4 regions of the Pseudomonas sp. TWI628 genome follow, and region 1 is predicted to be linked to each of the others. Evidence: predicted binding sites of a transcription regulator. Region 1 holds the regulator's gene; each other region holds the start of a gene.

Region 1 (5,657 bases):
CACGTCCATCAGTTCCGCGTCGACCCGGCGCTCACCTTTGCGCAGGATGTCGAACACGTTCTCGGCGATGTGGCAGCACTCCACCAGCTCGTTCAGCTGAAGGAAGCCGGCGCCCCCTTTTACAGTGTGGAAACCGCGAAAGATCGCATTGAGCAGGTCGGCATCGTCGGGCCGGCTTTCCAGCTCGACCAGTTGCTCGGACAGTTGCTCAAGAATTTCGCCGGCTTCTACCAGGAAATCCTGAAGGATTTCTTCATCGGCGCCGAAGCTCATTAAACGTGCTCCTTAAAAACCCAGGCTGGACAGCAGATCGTCGACGTCGTCCTGACCGGACACAACGTCTTCACGCTTATCGGCATGAATCTGCGGACCTTCACCCCGAGTCGGATGTTTTTCTTGATCTTTTTCAGCGCGCAGCTGCTGGTGGTCATGTTCGATACCGGCAAAACGGTCGACCTGACTGGCCATCAGCACGAGCTTGAGCAGATTGCTTTCTACTTCGGTGACCAACGCAGTGACGCGCTTGATCACCTGGCCGGTCAGGTCCTGATAGTCCTGAGCCAGCAGAATGTCATTGAGGTGGCCGGCGACCTTGCGGTTACCCTCGGCGCTGTGCGTCAGGAAACTGTCGACGCGCTTGACCAGCTCGCGAAACTCCGGCGCTGCGACTTCGCGGCGCATGAAGCGCTGCCAGTCGACGCTCAGGCCTTGCGCCTCGGCTGCCAGGTCGTTGAGCACCGGGGTGCTCTCCTCCACCAGGTCCATGGTGCGGTTGGCGGCACCCTCGGTGAGCTTGACCACGTAGGACAGGCGCTCGGTGGCATCGGTAATCTGCGAGACTTCCTCGGCCTGCGGCATCTGCGGGTCGATCTGGAAGCTGACGATCGCGCTGTGCAGTTCACGCGTGAGCTTGCCGACTTCCTGGTACAGGCCACGGTCGCGGGTCTGGTTGAGCTGATGAATCAGCTGCACCGCCTCACCGAAACGCCCCCGTTCCAGGCTCTCGACCAGTTCCTCGGCATGTTTCTTCAGGGTCGACTCGAACTCCCCCAAAGACGTCTGTGTTGATTCCATGGCGCCCCCCTGACGTGACTCAGCCGTTGACGCGTTCGAAGATCTTCTCGATCTTTTCTTTGAGCACCTGGGCGGTGAACGGCTTGACCACATAGCCATTGACGCCGGCCTGGGCCGCTTCGATGATCTGGTCGCGCTTGGCTTCGGCGGTCACCATCAGCACCGGCATGGTCTTCAGGCGATCGTGGGCACGCACCTTGCGCAGCAAATCGATACCGGACATGCCCGGCATGTTCCAGTCGGTCACCAGGAAGTCGTAATGGCCGCTTTCGAGCATCGGCAGCGCGGTAGTGCCGTCGTCGGCTTCATCGGTGTTGGTGAAGCCCAGGTCACGCAACAGGTTCTTGATGATCCGCCGCATCGTCGAAAAGTCGTCAACGATGAGGATTTTCATGTCTTTGTTCAAGTAGACCTCCAAGCAGTCTCAAACGCGCTCGGCCCCGAGCACGCGTATTCAAATTCGGTACAACGTGGAAAACGACTGCAACGACCCCGGGCTCAACGTGCCCGCCATTCCCCCAGGCGGCTGCGCAGGCGCGCGGCACACTGGCTGTGCAACTGGCTGACACGCGATTCGCTGACCCCCAGCACCTCACCAATTTCCTTGAGGTTCAGCTCTTCGTCGTAGTACAGCGCCAGCACCAGGCGCTCACGCTCCGGCAGGTTGGCGATCGCATCGGTCAGGGCAGCCTGGAAGCGCTCGTCCTCCAGATCGCGCGACGGCTCGACCTGGCCACTGGCGCCGTCCTCGTGCAGCCCTTCGTGTTCGCCGTCCTGCAACAGGTCGTCGAAACTGAACAGGCGGCTACCCAAGGTATCGTTCAAGATCCCGTAGTAATCATCGAGACTCAATTGGAGTTCGGCAGCAACTTCATGATCTTTAGCGTCGCGGCCAGTTCTTGCTTCCACGGCACGCATCGCATCACTGACCATGCGCGTATTGCGGTGCACCGAACGCGGTGCCCAATCGCCCTTGCGGACCTCGTCGAGCATCGCCCCGCGGATGCGGATGCCGGCGTAGGTTTCGAAGCTGGCACCCTTGCTGGCGTCGTACTTGTTGGCCACTTCCAGCAGGCCGATCATGCCGGCCTGGATCAGGTCTTCGACCTGGATGTTGGCCGGCAGGCGTGCCAGCAGGTGGTAGGCAATGCGCTTGACCAGCGGCGCGTAGCGATCCACCAGCTCGAACTGGGCGTCTTTCGACGCCTTGCTGTACATCTTGAAACCGCTCGCATTCATAGCACGGGTCCTGCGCTGGTGGGTTGCACCAGGCGCTCGACGAAGAACTCCAGGTGCCCGCGCGGGTTGGCTGGCAGCGGCCAACTGTCGACCTTCTGCGCGATGGCCTTGAAGGCCAGGGCACACTTGGAGCGAGGGAAGGCTTCGTACACTGCGCGCTGCTTCTGCACCGCCTTGCGCACGCTCTCGTCGTAGGGCACGGCGCCGACGTATTGCAGGGCGACGTCAAGGAAGCGGTCGGTGACCTTGGTCAACTTGGCGAACAGGTTGCGCCCTTCCTGCGGGCTCTGCGCCATGTTGGCCAGCACGCGGAAGCGGTTCATGCCGTAGTCGCGGTTGAGCAGCTTGATCAACGCGTAGGCGTCGGTGATCGAGGTCGGCTCGTCACACACCACCAGCAGCACTTCCTGGGCGGCGCGGACAAAACTGACTACCGAGTCACCGATACCTGCAGCCGTGTCGATCACCAACACGTCGAGGTTGTCGCCGATTTCGCTGAAGGCCTGGATCAGCCCGGCATGCTGGGCCGGGGCCAGGTGCACCATGCTCTGGGTGCCGGAGGCGGCCGGCACGATGCGCACACCGCCAGGCCCCTGCAACAGCACGTCACGCAGTTCGCAGCGGCCCTCGATGACATCAGCCAGGGTGCGCTTGGGCGTCAGCCCGAGCAAAACATCGACGTTGGCCAGGCCGAGGTCGGCGTCCAGCAGCATCACCCGGCGGCCAAGTTCGGCCAAGGCCAGTGACAGGTTCACTGAAACGTTAGTCTTGCCGACGCCACCTTTGCCACCGGTTACGGCGATCACCTGTACGGGATGCATGCTACCCATGTTCGTTGTTTACCTTGTCTCGCTTGGACCCAGACCACGCGCAGCGCACGACAGCCAGCTCCGGAATGTAGGTACTTTGCATACGCTTGCCCCTCAACCCGCACGTCGCGGATTGTGGTAGAGATCAGCGAACATGTCGGCCATCGCCTCTTCGCTGGGCTCGTCCTGCAACTGCACGTTGACTGCGCGAGTCACCAGCTGGTGCGGGCGCGGCAGGTGCAGGTCGTCAGGAATGCGCGGGCCGTCGGTGAGGTAGGCCACGGGCAGTTCATGACTGATGGCCAGGCTCAGCACATCGCCGAGGCTCGCCGTTTCATCAAGTTTGGTCAGGATGCAGCCGGCCAGGCCGCAGCGCTTGTAGCTGTGATAGGCAGCCGTCAGCACCTGCTTCTGGCTGGTGGTGGCCAGCACCAGGTAGTTCTTCGCGGCAATGCCACGCCCGGCCAGGGTTTCCAGTTGCATGCGCAGGGCCGGGTCACTGGCCTGCAGGCCGGCAGTATCGATCAGCACCACGCGCTTGCGCAGCAGCGGCTCCAGCGCTGCTGCCAGCGACTGGCCCGGGTCGACATAGGTAACCGGCACATTGAGGATGCGCCCCAAGGTCTTAAGCTGCTCCTGGGCACCGATGCGGAAACTGTCCATGCTCACCAGGGCCAGGTTCTGCGGGCCGTACTTGAGCACATAGCGTGCTGCCAGCTTGGCCAGGGTGGTGGTCTTGCCCATGCCGGCCGGGCCGACCATGGCGATCACGCCGCCCTCTTCGATCGGTTCGATCTGTGGCACGTCGATCATTCGCGCCAGGTGCGCCAGCAGCATGCGCCAGGCCTGGCGCGGCTCCTGGATTTCACTGGTCAGGTCGAGCAGCTCGCGGGCGATCGGGCCGGACAGGCCGATACGTTGCAGGCGACGCCAGAGGTTGGCCTGCGCCGGCTTGCTGCCCTGCAGCTGGTTCCAGGCCAGCGAGCCGAGCTGCACTTCAAGCAGCTCGCGCAGGCCCGACAGTTCCGAACGCATGGCATCGAACAGGCGCGGGTCAACAGCCGGCTGCGCTGGCGCAGGCGCTGGAGGCGGCAAGTCGACGTGCGGCTCGACCAATGGCTCGGCCGCGGTCAACGACTGGCCGGCGAACAATTGGCGGTTGCCTTCGCTGGCCTCGGCGCGGTTGTCCAGCTCGGCCTGGGCAGTGGCGATGCGCGACTGGGTCTTGCGCAGCTCTTCTTCCAGTTCGGCGTTGGGCACGCGCGGGGCCAGCGCGGACAGTTTGTAGTCCAGCGCGGCGGTCAGTTCGACACCGCCGGCGATGCGGCGGTTGCCGATGATGGCGGCATCGGAGCCCAGCTCATCACGAACCAGCTTCATGGCCTGACGCATATCGGCGGCGAAAAAACGCTTGACTTGCATAACCCACTACCTCAGCCGTTGGGGCCCACTGTGGCAACGATGGTGACTTGCTTGTTATCCGGTATTTCCTGATACGCCAGAACATGCAAATTCGGTACAGCCAGGCGGCCGAAGCGCGACAGCATGGCACGGATCGGGCCAGCTACCAGGAGAATGGCCGGTTGGCCTTGCATTTCCTGGCGCTGGCAGGCGTCGATCAACGAACGCTGCAGCTTTTCGGCCATGCTCGGTTCCAGAAGAACACCGTCTTCCTGACCTTGCCCGGCCCTTTGCAAACTATTGAGCAAGATCTGTTCCAACCTTGGCTCAAGGGTGATCACAGGCAGCTCGGGCTCAACGCCGACAATGCTTTGGACGATGGCACGACACAATCCGACGCGCACTGCTGCCACCAGCGCGGCGGTATCTTGACTCTTGCCGGCATTGTTGGCGATGGCCTCGGCAATACTGCGGATGTCACGCACCGGCACTTGCTCGGACAACAATGCTTGCAGGACCTTGAGCAGCCCCGACAAGGAAATGACACCGGGCACCAGTTCTTCTGCAAGTTTAGGCGAAGCCTTGGACAATACCTGCAACAGCTGCTGCACCTCTTCGTGGCCGATCAGCTCGTGGCAGTGCTTTTGCAGGATCTGGTTGAGGTGGGTGGCAACCACGGTACTGGCGTCGACCACGGTGTAACCCAGCGACTGCGCCTGAGCGCGCTGCCCGACGTCGATCCACACCGCCTCAAGGCCGAATGCCGGGTCGCGCGCGGCGATGCCGTTGAGCACACCGAACACCTGGCCAGGGTTGATCGCAAGCTCGCGATCCGGGTAGATATCGGCCTCGGCGAGGATCACCCCCATCAGCGTCAGGCGATAGGCGCTGGGCTGCAGGTCGAGGTTGTCGCGGATATGCACGGTCGGCATGAGGAAGCCCAGGTCCTGGGACAGCTTCTTGCGCACCCCCTTGATCCGCGCCAGCAGCTGGCCACCCTGGTTGCGGTCGACCAGCGGAATCAACCGGTAGCCGACTTCCAGGCCGATCATGTCGATCGGCGTGACGTCGTCCCAGCCCAGCTCCTTGGTTTCCTGCGCCCGCTGAGGCGACGGCAGCAGGTCCTGCTGGCGC
Region 2 (5,657 bases), on a different contig from region 1:
AAAGAACTCAGCTCGCTTGATATAGCTGGTAAGTTGATCGTACTGCCTCTATTTCAGCGCACAGACCCATGAGGCTCGTCGACCGTTAGCGATAAAAATGACGTCAGTGGGGCAAGCGTGGTCATGCGCACCTAGCATTTTTGCCAGTTTTCATTAAATCAGCGTGTCTATATCTTGGTGAGGAACGGCGGGATGACAAACTTCTCGCTTCACACCGAGGCATAAACGATGGCGATCACCGGTCAGTTTGGCTTATTCAAATTCCCCCTTCATCCCGATTCGTATGGTTCACTGGCAAACCTCAGGCCTGGAGAGTTCCTGAATATGGTTTCATTCGATAACAGGCGATCGATTGCGCAGATAACAAGTATCGAAACCACGCTCAACTCGAACTCTACCCTCGTCAATTTTGTTGGCGCTGAGACGACAAGCATGCCTGCAAGCTTTAAAGATGCGAAGCGCGAACGCCCTGAAAAACAGGTGCACAGGCAAGCAGGCGAAAGTAATATGACGTTTATCCAACTGTATGAGTTCGGCGAACTGATTGCCGTATTCCGAAGTGATGAAGATACTGACCGTGGCCATGCTGTCTTAACAGCAAGCAAAGATATCAAATATAACGGTAAAAATTATTTTATCGATTTCCGCCAGGCTGACGCCGTTTATGACAAAGACAGACTTGATGTCGTCTATTGGGATATCTATCTTTACCCCTATGACACGCGTAAGTAATGTCTACATCCTCAGGTTAAGTCATTCATTGCGCTCATGCATTTCAATAGGAATGCCATAGCCTAATGCGAGGCGGCTTCCACACGTTCACCAACGCCCTTGAGCTTGGTGTAACACCTGTATACGCCGCTTCGCTAGCGATGCGAACTCGAATCGCTTTCTTGCTTGCAATTCAGAGTTTGAACCCGCCCATCTGCCGCGCCAGATCATCAGCCAGACAACGAAGCGCCTGGCACTCCTCCCGGCAGCCCTGCACCTCGGCCGCCGTCTCTCGCGCCAGGTCGGAAATCCCTTGCACCGTGCGGTTGATCTCCTCGGTCACCGCCGACTGCTCCTCGGTCGCCGTGGCCACCTGGTGGTTCATGTCGCTGATGTGCTCGACCTGATCGGTAATCGCGCCTAACGAGGCGCCGGTACGCTGGCTCGACTCCACACCACTGCCTGTAGCCTGTTGCCCGGCGTGCATCGAGCTCACTGCCGAACCCGCACCCTGCTTGAGGCGCTGGATCATCTGCTGCACTTCATCGGTGGACAGCTGCGTACGCCGGGCCAACGTCCGCACTTCATCTGCCACCACGGCAAACCCACGGCCCATCTCGCCAGCCCTGGCCGCTTCAATGGCAGCGTTCAGCGCCAACAGGTTGGTCTGTTCGGAAATACTGCGAATCACCGCCAATACCTGGTCGATCGAGGCGACTTCATCGGCCAACTGGCTGACCGCATCGGCAGCCTTGCCGATATCCCCCGACATGCCCTCGATACCCTGGATCGAGCGCCGCACCACCTCGCGTGCCTGCAGGGCCTCATCCCGCGCCGATTGCGATGCCTGCGCCGCATCGCCAGCGTTGCGGGCGATGTCCTGCACAGTCAGGCCCATCTCCTGCACGGCGGTGGCGACCATCTCGGTCATTTCCTGCTGCCGACCGGAGCGCTCGGCGGTGTTATCCACCACCTGGGTCACCTGCTCTACTGCCTGGTGCAGGCGTTCGCTGGTGCGCAACACTTCGCCGATCAGGCCACGCTGGCTGTCGAGGAAGCGATTGAAGCCACGGGCCAGATCACCCAGTTCATCCTGACGGGCGTCATCCAGGCGATGGCTGAGGTCGCCACCGCCACTGCCGATCTGTACCAGCGCTGCGGTGACGCGACGGATCGGGCGCACCAGGCCACGCGCCAGCAGCACCACCAGCAGCAGCGACACAAGGGCCACGCTGCCGCCGATCAGGCTGGTCAGCCCCACCGTCTGGTGCATCTGCGCGTAAATTTCCTCCTCAGGTACCTCAGCCACCAGGGTCCAGTTGAGGTCGCGCAAAGGCAGGCCGAGCGCCAGGTAGCTTTCACCGTCGCGGTTGAAGCGGCTGCTGCGCAGGCCTTCGCCATCGGTCATCACCGCCTTGGCAGCGTCTGCGCCGAGTTGTTCGGCGAGCTGACGCTTGCCGCTGAAGGCCGCGTCCGGGTGCACCTGGATCAGCCCATCGTTGCGCACCAGGAACACCTTGCCGTGCTCGCCGAAACTGAAGTCGTGGATGAGTTTCGACAGTTCGGTCATGCGCAGGCCCATACCGGCCACGCCGACCAGCTTGCCGGCCTTTTCCACCCGGTAATCGATAAACAGCGCCAGTTCGCCCGTCGCATGATCGATATCGATATTCACCAGGCGTTCGGCGCCGCTGTCGATGTAGCCGTAGAACCACTTGTCATTGGGGTTGCCGCGACTGAGCACGCGGTCCAGGCCAACCTCGTTGTAGTAGTTGCCCGTTTCGGTCGAGGCGAACAGCGTAGTGAACGCATGGTTGCGTTCCTTGGCGGCCTGCAGGTATTCGAGGAATTGCGGGGCTTGAGCGGGGTCTTCGCCAGCGGCAAGCCAATCGCGCAGCAGCGTATTACCGGCAATGTCGGCGGCAGCCACCAACGGCTGGCCGAGCATGCGCTCGATGTCGTTGCGGATGGCTTGGATGCTGGCCGGCAATGCGGTGTCGACCAGGTAACGTTCGGTCAGGCGGTTGAGTGCCACCGTGAAAATGATCACCACCACCAGAATGCTCGCCAGCAAGGCAGCGCCCATGCTTGCAATCAATTGCCACTGGATGCTCTTACGCCAGATACGCATGCCCCTGCTCCCCGCTAATTATTGTTTTGCGGGAAGTGTATACACTTGCGTATTCAGTTAATCCAGTGATCTGGAACAATGGGGCCGCACGGCGACCCCGAAGATGCGTCAGGACTCAGCGATAGTCTTGACGATGGCGTCCACCGTGGCGTCGATCTGCGCCTGGGTACGCGCGAGGGTCTGCTGGTGTTCCTTTTGCAGTTCGACCTGCTTGGAACACAGATTCAGCGCGGCCAGCACCAACAGCTTGTCGCCGATCAGGGTCGGGTACTGGCGCTTGGTTTCGTTCAGCGCGGTGTTGAGCATCCGCACTGCCTGGGCCAAGGTTTCTTCCTGGCCTTCGGGCGCCTTGATCGAATAGTCGCTGCCGAGGATCGACACGACATTGATCGGCTGCGCTTGCAGTCTCATGCGCCGACGACGCCAGCACTGGCGCGGTCAACCAGCGCCTGGATGCGCGCCGCGGTGGCGCCGTGCTTCTCTTCCTGCTCCATCAGCGACAGCTGCAGGTTTTCGTTTTCTTCCTTGGCCTGGGCCAGTGCCTGGCCGAGGGTGGTGTTCTGCTCGGTGAGTTGAGCGTTTTTCTGCATCAGGTCGCTGACCAGTTGCTCGAGTTGATTCAGGGAGGCTTCCAGCATGGGTCTATCTCGGGTTGTTGCAAAGGGCGCACACGATAAAGAAAAGCGTGAGCCCCCGCCATTAAATATCGGACTCTTAAGGTTTCTACCCCGCAGATTGACAGGGTATCGGGCCCCTTGTTCCGACCTGGGTCAACCGCCGGTCAGGTAACCGGGCAGCGAGCTGAAAACTTTCATCTGGTCATCCTCAAGACTGCTCAGTCACGACCGATAGACAGGTAGGTCATATTCCGTCGCACGGACCGCGCCACCACACCTCCTGCCTGGACTCTCTCCATGTCACTACGCAACATGAACATCGCCCCGCGCGCGTTGCTCGGGTTCGCCCTGATTGGCGTACTCATGCTCGGCCTCGGTATTTTCTCGCTCATGCAGATGGGCAACATCCGACAGGCCGGCGTGACCATCGAAGTCAACAGCGTACCCAGCATCAAGACGCTCGATGAGCTGGCGGCGCTCAACCTGCGCTTGCGCTCGCTGTCTTACCGGCTGCTGCTCAACCGCGAACCGGAAACCCAGCGCGACACCCTCAACCTGCTGGACCAGCGCAACGCCCAGATCGAGCGTGCCCGCCAGGTCTATCTGCCAATGATCACGGCAGCCGACGAGCGGGCCGCCTACGAGCAGTACACCCAGCTGCTCAACCAGTACCGCCAGCTCGAATCACGCATGCGCAGCCTGAGCCAGGCCGACCGCCTGGACGAACTGCGTGACTTGCTCAATCGTGACCTGCTGGCCAACTCCGAACAGATCAACAAGGTCATGGAGACCCTGGTCCAGATCAATACCGAGCAGACCCGCGTCACCAATGAAACCGCCGCCAACCAGTACGACACCGCGTTCGCCCTGGTAATCGGCCTGTTGATTGCCGCCACTGCGCTGACCTTCCTCTGCGCCTTCCTGCTGACCCGCAGCATCGTCAAGCCGATCGAAGAGGCGCTGCAGGCAGCCGAGCAGGTGGCCGACGGCGACCTGACCAAGGTCATCCGCGCCGAAGGCACCGACGAAGCAGCCCGCCTGCAGCGCGCCATGGCCCGCATGCAGGACAAGCTGCGCGATACCCTGCAGCTGATTGCCGGCTCCGCCACCCAGCTCGCCTCGGCGGCCGAGGAGCTGAACTGCGTCACCGACGAAAGCGCCCGCGGCCTGCAGCAGCAGAACAACGAAATCGAACAGGCAGCGACTGCTGTCACCGAGATGACCAGCGCCGTGGAAGAAGTGGCGCGCAATGCGGTCAGTACATCGGAAGCCTCTAGCGAAGCCAGTCGTTCGGCCGGCGACGGTCGTGATCTGGTCATGGAAACCGTGGGTGCCATCGAGCGCATGAGCGGTGACGTGCAGGCCACTGCCAAGCTGATCACTCACCTGGCTGAGCAATCGCGCGACATCGGCAAGGTGCTTGACGTGATTCGCGGCCTGGCCGACCAGACCAACCTGCTGGCACTGAACGCGGCGATCGAGGCGGCACGTGCCGGTGAGGCCGGGCGTGGTTTTGCCGTGGTGGCGGATGAAGTGCGGGCGCTGGCCCACCGTACCCAGCAGTCGACCAGCGAGATCGAGCGCATGATCGGCAGCATTCAGGGCGGTACCGAAGAGGCGGTGGAGTCGATGCGCACCAGCACCGAACGCGCCGAGTCGACACTGAATATCGCCAAGGGTGCGGGCATGGCGCTGGACACCATTGCCGGGGCTGTGGCGCAGATCAACGAGCGTAACCTGGTGATTGCCAGTGCGGCGGAGGAACAGGCCCAGGTAGCGCGGGAAGTGGACCGCAACCTGGTGAACATCAACGACCTGTCGGTGCAGAGTGCTACCGGGGCGCATCAGACCAGCGCGGCGAGTGCCGAGCTGTCGCGCCTGGCGGTCGACCTCAATGGCCTGGTAGCCCGCTTCCGCACCTGAAAAAACTGGGGCCGCTTTGCGGCCCCGGTAATCTCGGATCAGTAATCGATCCGCACATCCCCTTTCGGCACACTGCAGCACGACAGGATGTAGCCCTCGGCTTCGTCTTCCTCGGTAATCCCGCCGTTGTGCTCCATCTCTACCTCGCCGCCCAGCTTGAGCACCTTGCAGGTCCCGCAGATGCCCATGCCACAGGCTTTCGGGATCATCAGGCCCACTTTCGCCGCCGCCGCATGCACGGTCTCGCCCGGGGCAACGCGGATGCTCTTCTCGCT
Region 3 (5,657 bases), on a different contig from region 1:
TGGGTGTGAACCAGTTGCCCATGCGGTTGCTCACCAGCAGTGGCAGGTCGGAGTGGTAGAAGCCGATCACCGGCACGTCGAGCTGGCGCCGGGCTTCCAGCGCTGCCCAGGCGGTAAGGTACGGGTCGCCTACTTCGATCAGGTCGGGCTTGAGACGGCGTAGCACGTTGCACCAGGGCGCCAGGCGCACCGGGAAGCGGTAGCCTTTGCCGAACGGCAAGGGCGGTGCGGGGACCTGGTAGATGCCATCGGCATGGCTGGCGCTGGGGCCGGGGATCAGAAGGCTGTGGCGTACGCCCGCTTGCGCGTCGAGGCGATGGTGTTTGGCGTCGAGGTAAGTCCGCACGCCGCCGCTGGCCGGGGCGTAGAACATGGTGATGTCGGCGATGTGCACGATCAGCATCCCTCCGGGATCGTCTTCGGGTCTGTCATCTGGTGATGACGCGCCTAAAGGTTGACCTACCTGAAGGATAGTTTGTTCGATCGGGTTGGGCGGGAGGGCAGTGGTGGATTCTTCGCAGCTAAAGCCGCCCCCACAGGGATTTCCTCAATCCTGTAGGAGCGGCTTTGGCCGCGCGGCAGGCGACGCGGTCTGTTGGTCAGATACGGAAGCTGCCAACCAGGTGTTTCAGGCGGGTGGCCTGCTGCTCCAGGTCCGAGCAGGCGCGCAGGGTGGCCTGCAGGTTCTCGACACCTTCCTGGTTGAGCATGTTGATCTCGTTGATGTCCATGTTGATCGAATCGACCACGGCGGTCTGCTCTTCAGTGGCGGTGGCCACCGACTGGTTCATGCCGTCGATTTCGCCGATACGCACGGTCACGCTGTCCAGGCGCTCGCCGGCCTGGTTGGCGATCTGCATGCTGTCCTGGCTGTGGCGCTGGCTCTGGCCCATGGTGTCAACCGACTCGCGGGCGCCGACCTGCAGCTCTTCGATCATGGTCTGCACCTGCTGCGCCGACTCCTGGGTGCGGTGCGCCAGGTTGCGTACCTCGTCGGCGACCACGGCAAAACCACGCCCGGCCTCACCGGCGCGGGCCGCTTCGATCGCGGCATTGAGCGCCAGCAGGTTGGTCTGCTGGGAAATGCTGGTGATCACTTCGAGGATCTGGCCGATGTTCACGGTCTTGCTGTTGAGCGTCTCGATGTGTGCGCTCGAGGTGACGATCAGGTCGGACAGTCGGTTCATCGCGGCGATATTGCGCTCCACCACCTGTTGGCCTTCCTCGGCCAGCAGGCGCGCAGAGCTTGCGTGCTGCGAGGCCTGGGCGGCATTGCCGGCGATTTCCTGGGCGGCGGCGCCGAGTTCGTTGATGGCCGCGGCGACACTGTTGGTGCGGTTGGACTGCTCGTCGGAGTTGGCCATCGACGAGTTCGAGGCGCTGATCACGCGCAGGGCCACTTCGTTGACCTGCTCGGTCGCCGACGACACTTCGCGGATCGAGCCGTGGATACGTTCGACGAAGCGGTTGAAGGCCTTGCCGAGGATGCCGAACTCGTCGTGGTTGTGGATGCTCAGGCGCTTGGTCAGGTCGCCTTCACCTTCGGCGATGTCTTCCATGGCGCGGGTCATGGTGTGCAGCGGCTGCATCAGCACGCGGATCAGCAGGCCGAGCAGGCCGATGATGATCACCACCGCCACCAAGGTGGCGATCACCGCCGAGGTGCGGAAGGTGCTGAGCATGGCAAAGGCCTTGTCCTTGTCCACTGACAGGCCGATGTACCAGTTGGCCGAGGGCAGGCCCTTGATCGGGGTGAAGGTCAGCAGGCGGGCCTGGCCATTGGCGCGGACTTCGGTCAGCGCGCCGGACAGTTTCGGCGTGTCCTGTGGGAACAGGTCCGACAGCGACTTCATCACCAGGTCCTTGTCCGGGTGAACCAGGATCTTGCCCTGGTCGTTGACCAGGAAGGCATAACCCATGCCGCCGAAGTTCAGCGAGTTGATGATCTGCACCAGGCCATCGAGGGCCAGGTCGCCACCGACCACACCGACGCTGGCGGAAACCTTGCTGATGATGCCGATGACCATCTTGTTGGTGGCCATGTCGATGTACGGCTCGGTGAGAATGGTGCCCTGGGCGTTCATGCCGTCCTTGTACCAAGGGCGGCTGCGCGGGTCGTAGCCATCAGGCATCTTGGTGTCTGGACGCACGCTGAAACCACCATCGACCTTGCCCAGGTAAACGGTGAGGAAGCTCGATATCAGGGCATTCTGGCCCATCAGTGTTTCGGCGTTGGCCGGTTGCTGGGCAATGTTCTGCGCCAGGTTTTCCACCAGCTTGATACGGCCATCGAACAGGTTGCGGATGTTGGTCGAAGTGGATTCGCCCATTTCAGCCAGATAATTCTCCAGATTCTCGCGGATCGCATTACGCTGGAGGTAATCGTTGTAAAGGGTGAACAGGCTGAAGGCGAGTATCACGATCAATGACGCAGCCAAAAGAATCTTGTGGCTGAAACGCAGGTTTTTGTTCATGGCGTAATCGGTTCCGCTAAGGTTTTTATCGGGCGTTCGCACGGTGTCGCTGCAAACAGTGCAACATCCCGAAAAGTCCTTTTTCGGTTGCTCCTGTCTATTAAGGCGAATATCACCCAAAGGTATCGGCCGAATTAAGCCAAAGCTTGAGCGGGGGATTAGAGAGATGTCGGATACTTCGACCATAGTTGTAGGCGCTGACCCGAGCGGGCAGCCAGTGCAGCAAGCCATGCGCCTGGCCAATCGCCATGGCCTGGTCGCCGGTGCCACCGGCACCGGCAAGACCGTGACCCTGCAGCACCTGGCGGAGGTGTTCAGCGATGCTGGCGTGGCAGTGTTCGCGGCAGACGTCAAAGGCGACCTGTGCGGCCTGGGGGCGGCAGGTGCGCCACAAGGCAAAGTGGCCGAGCGGATCGCTGGCATGCCCTGGCTCGGGCACACGGCAAAAGCCTATCCGGTAACGCTCTGGGATGTAGCGGGGCAGTCCGGTCATCCGTTGCGGACCACGCTCAGTGAAATGGGCCCGTTGTTGCTCGGCAACCTGCTGGAATTGACAGACAGCCAGCAGGCCGCGTTGTATGCGGCGTTCAAGGTGGCGGATCGCGAAGGCTTGTTGCTGCTCGACCTGAAAGACCTCAAGGCCCTGTTGGCGCACCTGAAGGACAACCCGCAACTGCTCGGCGAAGACAGCGCGCTGATGACCACCGGCTCGACCCAGGCCTTGCTGCGCCGGCTGGCAACCCTGGAGCAACAAGGTGCCGAGGCGTTGTTTGGTGAACCGGCGCTGCAACTGGAGGACCTGTTGCGGCCGGATACCGATGGCCGTGGGCGTATCCACTTGCTCGACGCCAGCCGGCTGGTGCATGAGGCGCCGAAAGTGTACGCGACCTTCCTGCTGTGGTTGCTGGCCGAGCTGTTCGAGCAGTTGCCGGAGCGCGGTGATGCCGACAAACCGGTGCTGGCGCTGTTCTTCGATGAGGCGCATCTGTTGTTCAACGGCACGCCGAAAGCGCTGCAGGACCGTCTGGAACAGGTGGTGCGGCTGATCCGTTCCAAGGGCGTTGGGGTGTATTTCGTCACCCAGTCGCCGGGCGATCTGCCCGATAGCGTATTGGCCCAGTTGGGTTTGCGTATCCAGCACGGTCTGCGCGCCTTTACCGCCAAAGAGCAGAAGTCGCTCAGGGCCGTGGCTGATGGCTTCCGCCCGAACCCGGCGTTCGACAGCCTGGCGGTGCTGACCGAGCTGGGGATTGGCGAGGCGTTGGTCGGCACCCTGGAAGACAAGGGTACGCCGGCGATGGTCCAGCGGGTGCTGATCGCACCACCGCAATCGCGGATCGGGCCGTTGAGTGGGGCAGAGCGCAGTGCGTTGATTGCGGCTTCACCCTTGCTGGGGCGCTATGACAAGGCGATTGACCGGGAGTCGGCCTATGAAATGCTGACTCAGCGTAAAGGTGAGGCAGTGGAGCCGGTGCCAGTGCCGAAAGCGGATGAAGAGAGTTTCGCCGACAAGGCAGGGGACTTTTTGCAGAGCGCGGCGGGGCAGGCGATCAAGTCGGCGGTGCGCCAGGCAGCCAACCAGTTGGGGCGGCAGTTGGTGCGTGGGTTGATGGGGTCGTTGCTGGGTAGCAAGAAGAAATAACTTCCTGCACCCACGAAAAAGGCGCCATGAGGCGCCTTTTTCAGTGCAGCGCAATCGCTCAGGCCAGTGCCTTGGAGGCCAGCCAGAACAGCCCGGCCGCCAGGCCCATCGAGGCCGGCAGGGTCAGGACCCAGGCCAGCAGGATGGTCTTCACGGTGCCGCCTTGCAGGCCGCTCTTGTTGGCGACCATGGTGCCGGCAACACCAGACGACAGCACGTGGGTGGTCGATACCGGCAGGGCGAACACGTTGGCCATGCCGATGGCGCAGGCTGCGGTGATCTGCGCCGACATGCCCTGGGCATAGGTCATGCCCTGCTTGCCGATCTTCTCACCGACGGTCAGCACCACGCGCTTCCAGCCGACCATGGTGCCCAGGCCCAGGGCCAGGGCGACGGCCACGATCACCCAGAACGGGGCGTATTCGGTGGTGGCAGTCAGGTCCTTGCGCAGCTTCTCGAGGTCGGCCTTTTCACGGGCTTCCAGGCCAGGCAGCTTGCCGACCTTCTTCGCGGTGTCGTCCAGGCACAGCAGGTAGCGGCGCACTTCAACACGCTTCTCGGCATCCAGCGCGTGGTAGTCGGTCACGCCTTGCAGCGAGGACTGCAGGGCGGCGATGGTCGGTTCGGTCTGCTGCGGGTTGCAGCTGAACTTCTCCGGCAGGTCGGTCGACTTGGCCTTGCCCAGTGCCAGGAACTCGCCCAGGGTGGCGGCGTTGCGCTGGTAGAACTGGCTCATGTGCAGGGTGGCGTCGCGGGTGCGCTCGATCTGGTAGGTGGTGCTGTTCAGGTCGAGGACGAACTTGGCCGGTACGATACCGATCAGCACCAGCATGATCAGGCCGATGCCTTTCTGGCCATCGTTGGAGCCGTGCACGAAGCTGACGCCCATGGCCGAAATCACCAGGACCAGGCGGTTCCAGAACGGTGGGTGCTTCTTGTCGTCGAGCTTGCGGCGCTGGTCCGGGGTTTTGTGCATCTTCGACAGCGGGCGCCACCATTTCAGGCCGACCAGCACCAGCGCGGCGACAGCAAAGCCGGCGATCGGCGAGACCACCAGCGACATGGCGATGTCGATCGCCTTCTGCCAGTTGACCCCATCGCCCAGCGGGATGTCGTTGATCAGTGCGTTGGCCAGGCCCACGCCAAGGATCGAGCCGATCAGGGTGTGCGAACTGGAAGCAGGGATGCCGAAGTACCAGGTCCCGAGGTTCCAGGTGATGGCAGCGGCCAGCAGCGAGAAGACCATGGCCAGGCCATGCCCGGTATTCACATTGATCAGCAGCTCGACCGGCAGCAGGTGCACGATGGCGTAGGCCACCCCGACACCACCGAGCAGAACGCCGAGGAAGTTGAATACCCCGGAGAAGAACACGGCCAGGTGTGGTGGCATGGCTTTGGTATAGATGACGGTGGCTACCGCGTTTGCGGTGTCATGAAAGCCATTGATGAACTCGAATGCGAGCACGAAGGTCAGGGCGAGCAGCAGGCTCACCAATACCCAGGCATCCAGTCCGCTGAATAAATCGATCATGAAGGTTGTC
Region 4 (5,657 bases), on a different contig from region 1:
ACCGAAGCCCAGGTGGGAAAAGTCCGGGCCGGTGGTTTCGCTGATCGACTGCGGGATGCTGACCAGTGCCTGGCGCGGCGAGCGGGCAATGGAAGTCTTGTAGTCGGGCGTCAGGGCCTTGGGGTGCCAGTTGCGATCACGGATCACAAAGCGGCTGTTGTCCTGGGCGGGCATGCCGGATTCCTCTCTTGGAATTATGAAAACGCCTGTACACGGCAGGCGGACTTGCAGTTTCAGATAGGTCGCGCGGGATGAATATTGAAATCAGCCGCCAATTACATAACCGAATGGTTATGTATTAGTGGCTTTGCCTGGGGTGATCTAATCTTTATCCCCATGTTTCACGCTCTGGAGAGCACCTCATGGAATGGCGAAAAGGCCGGCGCAGCGACAACGTGGTCGATGCTCGCGGCGAAGGTGGCGGTGGCGGTGGCATGCGCTTTGGCGGCGGCAAGGGGTTGGGGCTCGGCGCAGTGCTGCTGATCGTCGGCATCGGCTGGCTGACCGGCCAGGACCCCTTGCAGATCCTTGGCCAGCTCGCCGGGCAGATGGATCAACAGCAACAGCAAGCAGCGCCGAGCGGTGCTGGCGGCAAGGCACCGCCGGCCAACGACGAACAAGCGCAGTTCGTCGCCTCGATCCTCGGCGACACGGAAGACACCTGGAAGGCCCTGTTTGCCCAGGCCGGCAAGCAGTACCGCGACCCCAAGCTGGTGCTGTTCAGCGGCCAGGTGAATTCGGCCTGCGGCTTTGCTTCCGCAGCAGTCGGGCCGTTCTATTGCCCGGCCGATCAGCGGGTCTACCTGGACATGTCGTTCTTCCGCGAAATGGAAACCCGCTTCGCTGCGGCCGGCGACTTCGCCCAGGCCTACGTGATCGCCCACGAGATCGGCCACCACGTGCAGACCTTGCTGGGTGTATCGGCCAAGGTCGATGCCGCACGGCGCAACGGCCAGCGCATGGAAGGCGACAATGGCCTGCTGGTGCGCCAGGAACTGCAGGCTGACTGCCTGGCCGGCGTGTGGGCGTATCAGGCGCAGAAGCGGCTGAACTGGCTGGAGCCGGGTGATGTTGAAGAGGCGCTGAATGCGGCCAATGCCATTGGTGATGACCGCCTGCAGCAGCAGGGTCAAGGGCGCGTGGTGCCCGATTCGTTCACCCATGGCACCTCGGCGCAGCGGGTGCGCTGGTTCAAGGCCGGGTTTGCCCAAGGGAATGTGAACAGCTGCGATACCTTCGGCGCGCGTAGCCTTTGAAATCCTGGGGTCCGCTTTGCGGCCCTCAGCGATCTCCAAAACGCAAACGTTTTCACAACATTGCAAATCAGCTGAAAAAGCGATTCAGCTTTCGCTGTGCCGTGCCGATAACACCTGCACGAATCAGCGGGCCCCAGAACAACAACGCCCTGCGATTGATGATCAAGTGAGCGAATGAATTTTCTGGAGAGCGTGCATGAACAGCTGGTTTGCCAACATCAGCGTCAACCTCAAACTTGGCCTGGGCTTCGGCCTGGTGCTGTTTCTAACCGGCCTGCTGGCCCTGACTGGCTGGACCAGCCTGGGCAGCCTGATTGACCGCAGCAACTGGATGGGCGACATCGGCCAGCTCAACAAGGACCTGACCGACCTGCGCATTGCGCGCCTGCAATACATGATCGCCAATGGCGATGACGCCGCCGCTGCCAACACCCAGGCCAAGCTCGACGCCTTCAGCAAGCAGCAGCAATACCTGGTCACCACTTTCACCAGCCCGGCCAACGTCGCGCTGCTCAAGGAGCTGGGGCAAACCATCAGCGAGTACAAGGTGTCGCTGAACAAGATGCGCGCCGGCTACAAGAGCTCGCTGGCTGCCCGTGATGCGATGAACGTGTCGGCCGCCAAGGCCGATGACGCCATGGAATCGCTCAGCCAGGACGTCATGTCCCGTCCCGAGGTCGACAGCGTGCGCCTGGCCCAGTACCAGCTGATCAGCAAGGCACGCCAGCAATTGCTGCAAGTGCGCGTCGACGTGCGCGGCTACATCGCCGACAACACCAGCGCCAACGAGCAGGCCGCCCTGCGCCAGCTGGAAGGTGCGCTGGCCGATATCGACAACCTCAAGCGCCAGCTGCCAGCTGAAGCCACCCGCGTGCAGCAGTTCGAGCAATCGGTGCAGGCCTACCGCGATGCCGTGCGCCAGTTCCGCGATGCGGTCGCCGAAATCACCGTCGCCCGCGCAGAAATGACCGTGCAGGGTGCCGATATCGTCAAGCGCAGCGACGCGCTGTACAGCATCCAGCTGGAACGCCGCGATGCCGAGAGCGCCCAGGCCCGCAGCCTGCAGGCCATCGCCACGCTGCTGGCCCTGCTGGCTGGTGTCATCGCCGCCGTGGTCATCACCCGCCAGATCACCCGCCCGCTGCGCGATACCCTGCAAGCGGTGGAACGCATCGCCGGTGGCGACCTGACCCACGACCTGCGCGTCACCCGCCGCGACGAAATCGGCGTGCTGCAACAAGGCATCGCACGCATGGGCACGACCCTGCGCGAGCTGATCAGCGGCATCCGTGACGGCGTCACCCAGATCGCCAGCGCCGCCGAAGAGCTGTCGGCGGTGACCGAACAGACCAGCGCCGGTGCCAACAGCCAGAAGGTCGAAACCGACCAGGTGGCCACCGCCATGCATGAAATGGCCGCTACCGTTCAGGAAGTGGCGCGCAACGCCGAGCAGGCTTCCCATGCCGCCACCGGTGCCGACGACGAGGCCCGTGCCGGTGACCGCGTGGTTGGCGAGGCGATCAGCCAGATCGAACGCCTGGCCGAGGAAGTGCACCGCTCCACCGAGGCCATGAACCTGCTGCAGCAGGAAAGCCAGAAGATCGGCAGCGTGATGGACGTGATCAAGTCGGTGGCCGAGCAGACCAACCTGCTGGCGCTCAACGCCGCGATCGAAGCGGCCCGTGCCGGTGAAGCCGGCCGTGGTTTTGCCGTGGTCGCCGACGAAGTACGTGGCCTGGCCCAGCGTACGCAGAAGTCCACCGAAGAGATCGAAGAACTGGTGGCCAGCCTGCAGCACGGCACTCTGCAGGTGGCCAATGCCATGCAGGGCAGCCGCACCTTGACCGACAGCAGTGTGGAGCTGGCGCGCAAGGCTGGTGCTTCGCTGGAGAACATCACCAGCACGGTGTCGAGCATCCAGTCGATGAACCAGCAGATCGCGGCGGCGGCCGAGCAGCAGAGTGCGGTGGCTGAAGAAATCAGCCGCAGCATCCTGAATGTACGGGATGTGTCGGAGCAGACCGCGGCGGCCAGTGATGAGACGGCGGCGTCCAGCGTAGAACTGGCGCGCCTGGGAGGTCACTTGCAGATGCTGGTCAGCCAGTTCCGCGTCTGACCTTCAGATCGCATTCGCGGGTAAACCCGCGAATGCGTCAGCACTGCCTATGCAGCGTTACTTGACGATCATCCCCACCCCGCGCCCGCGCGGATCGGACGCAGTCTCAAGCTGTGCCCCGTTCACCCGGATCGCCTGGATATCCCCCATCTCCCAGCCCTGATCCTCCAGTACATAGCCCATCTTCTTCAGCTCATCGGCCACCGGGCCAGTCAACGGCGCATAGCTGTCAAAGTAGATGGTGTCCTTGGGCAGCAACTGGTGGTGCACACGCTGCGCCGCCACGGCCTTCTCCAGCGGCATGCCGTAGTCGTACAGGTTGTTCATCACCTGGAAGATCGAGGTAAAGATCCGCGAACCACCCGGCGTCCCGATCACCAGCTCGACCTTGCCATCGCGAGTCATCAGGCTCGGGCTCATCGACGACAGCATGCGCTTGCCCGGTTCGATGGCGTTGGCGTCACCGCCGACCACGCCAAAGGCATTTGCGGCGCCAGGCTTGGCGCTGAAGTCGTCCATCTCGTCGTTGAGCAGGAAGCCCGCACCCTTGACAACCACGCCGCTGCCATAATCGAGGTTCAGGGTGTAGGTGTTGCTGACCGCGTTGCCCTGCTTGTCGACGATCGAGAAGTGCGTGGTCTGGTGCGGCTCCAGGCCTGGCTTGACCTTGTCGGTTTCGGAGATGGCCTTCGGGTTGACCTGGGCGGCGCGCTTGGCCAGGTAGTCCTTGGCCACCAACTGGTCGACCGGCACCTGGGTGAACGCCGGGTCGCCCAGGTAGTCGGCGCGGTCGGCGAACACGCGTTTCTCGATCTCCGACAGCAGATGGATGTACTGCGCCGAGTTGTGCGCCACCCCCTTGAAGTCCGCCGCCCGGTCTTCCTTGATGCCCAGCAGCTGGGCCAAGGCGACGCCGCCGGAGCTTGGTGGCGGCGCGGTGTAGACCACATTGCCGCGCCAGCTCAGGGCCATCGGCTCACGCCACACGGCCTTGTAATCCTTCAGATCTTCCTTGGTGATCAGGCCCTTGTCGGCCTGCATCTGCGCCACCAGCAGGTCGGCGGTCTTGCCCTGGTAGAACTCGCTCACGCCTTTGTCGGCGATGCGTTCGAGGGTCTGGGCCATTTCCGGCTGTTTGAACAGTTCACCGACCTTCATGTTGCCAAAATAGTCGTTGAAGTTGGTCGCGGTCTTGAACATGCCCTGGGCATCGTTGCGGTACTGGTACTGTTTTTCGGCGACCTTGAAGCCGTTTTTCGCATAGCCAATGGCCGGGGTCAGCAGCTCGCTCCAGGGCAGCTTGCCGAATTTCTGGTGGGCTTCCCACAGGCCCATCACCGTACCGGGCACGCCTGCGGCGCGTACGCCGACCAAGCTCAGGTTCTCGATCACCTCGCCCTTGTCGTCCAGGTACATGTTGCGCGTGGCGGCCTTTGGCGCCACTTCGCGATAGTCGAGGAAGTACGGCTTGCCGTCGACGAACAGGGTCATGAAGCCACCGCCGCCGATGTTACCCGCCTCGGGGTAGGTCACCGCCAGGGTGAAGGCTGTCGCTACCGCAGCATCCACCGCGTTGCCGCCCTTCTTGAGAATATCGGCGGCTACCTGTGCACCATATTGATCGGGCGCGGCCACCGCGCCGCCGTCCAACGTGGCAGCATAAGTCGAGGAACAGCTCAGGATCGCGGCTGCCAGAGCCAGGTAGTGGAACGGGACAATACGCATGACACTTCCTTGGTGTTGTTTTTGTTGAGCAGTCAGTAAGGCCGAAGCGCTCTGACTGTGCAATCACACGTAGGAAGTTTCGCCGCCTGTGGACAGAATCTGTCGCGTTCAGGCAACTCAGCAGGCGTACATGGCCAGCTTGCGCTGGATGAAGTCGAGGAAGCACTGAATGCGCAAGGCCAGCTGCGTGTTGCGGTAGTACACCGCGTGAATCGGCTGGCGGTAGCCGTTGCTGGCCTCGCTCAGCAGCACCTTGAGGCGGCCGGCGCGGATGTCTTCGTGGGTCATGAAGTGCGACAGGGCGACGATGCCCTCCCCGGCCAGCGCCAGCTGGCGCAGGGTCTCGCCACTGGACGCGATCAATGCCGGGCGGATGCCCCAGCGGTCGCCCTGGGCGTGGCGCAACGGCCACTGGTTGAGCGACTCGGGCTGGCTGAAGCCGAGCAGGCAGTGATTGTTCAGGTCTTCGACCTTTTCCGGTGTGCCGTGCTGTGCCAGGTACTCCGGGCTCGCCAGCACCTGTACCGGGCTGCAGCCGAGGGAGCGGGCATGCAGGCTGG

Evidence for each region. Region 1 encodes FliA, which starts transcription of late flagellar genes. Its sites were predicted from a motif close to CTAAAGTTTNNNNNNNNNNNGCCGNTAA; they were not measured.
Region 2: the regulator FliA is predicted to act here: its motif matches at 3,667-3,694, upstream of ABE528_RS25940 (methyl-accepting chemotaxis protein).
Region 3: the regulator FliA is predicted to act here: its motif matches at 2,597-2,624, upstream of ABE528_RS16085 (methyl-accepting chemotaxis protein).
Region 4: the regulator FliA is predicted to act here: its motif matches at 1,340-1,367, upstream of ABE528_RS16820 (methyl-accepting chemotaxis protein).

The regions. Positions count from the first base shown of each region.
Region 1 is NZ_JBDJMM010000004.1:86,911-92,567, reverse strand. It holds gene ABE528_RS04380 (chemotaxis protein CheA) at 1-273, opposite strand, end outside; gene ABE528_RS04375 (protein phosphatase CheZ) at 286-1,074, opposite strand; gene ABE528_RS04370 (chemotaxis response regulator CheY) at 1,094-1,468, opposite strand; gene fliA (RNA polymerase sigma factor FliA) at 1,573-2,313, opposite strand; gene fleN (flagellar synthesis regulator FleN) at 2,310-3,143, opposite strand; gene flhF (flagellar biosynthesis protein FlhF) at 3,237-4,544, opposite strand; gene flhA (flagellar biosynthesis protein FlhA) at 4,556-5,657, opposite strand, start outside.
Region 2 is NZ_JBDJMM010000045.1:9,065-14,721, forward strand. It holds gene ABE528_RS25920 (hypothetical protein) at 229-732, shown strand; gene ABE528_RS25925 (methyl-accepting chemotaxis protein) at 905-2,842, opposite strand; gene ABE528_RS25930 (cell division protein ZapA) at 2,951-3,253, opposite strand; gene ABE528_RS25935 (hypothetical protein) at 3,250-3,480, opposite strand; gene ABE528_RS25940 (methyl-accepting chemotaxis protein) at 3,757-5,382, shown strand; gene gbcB (glycine-betaine demethylase subunit GbcB) at 5,421-5,657, opposite strand, start outside.
Region 3 is NZ_JBDJMM010000019.1:4,938-10,594, reverse strand. It holds gene ABE528_RS16090 (glycosyltransferase family 1 protein) at 1-403, opposite strand, end outside; gene ABE528_RS16085 (methyl-accepting chemotaxis protein) at 600-2,474, opposite strand; gene ABE528_RS16080 (helicase HerA-like domain-containing protein) at 2,641-4,116, shown strand; gene ABE528_RS16075 (inorganic phosphate transporter) at 4,175-5,647, opposite strand.
Region 4 is NZ_JBDJMM010000020.1:22,835-28,491, reverse strand. It holds gene pcaH (protocatechuate 3,4-dioxygenase subunit beta) at 1-174, opposite strand, end outside; gene ABE528_RS16825 (neutral zinc metallopeptidase) at 363-1,256, shown strand; gene ABE528_RS16820 (methyl-accepting chemotaxis protein) at 1,453-3,372, shown strand; gene ggt (gamma-glutamyltransferase) at 3,430-5,097, opposite strand; gene ABE528_RS16810 (LysR family transcriptional regulator) at 5,215-5,657, opposite strand, start outside.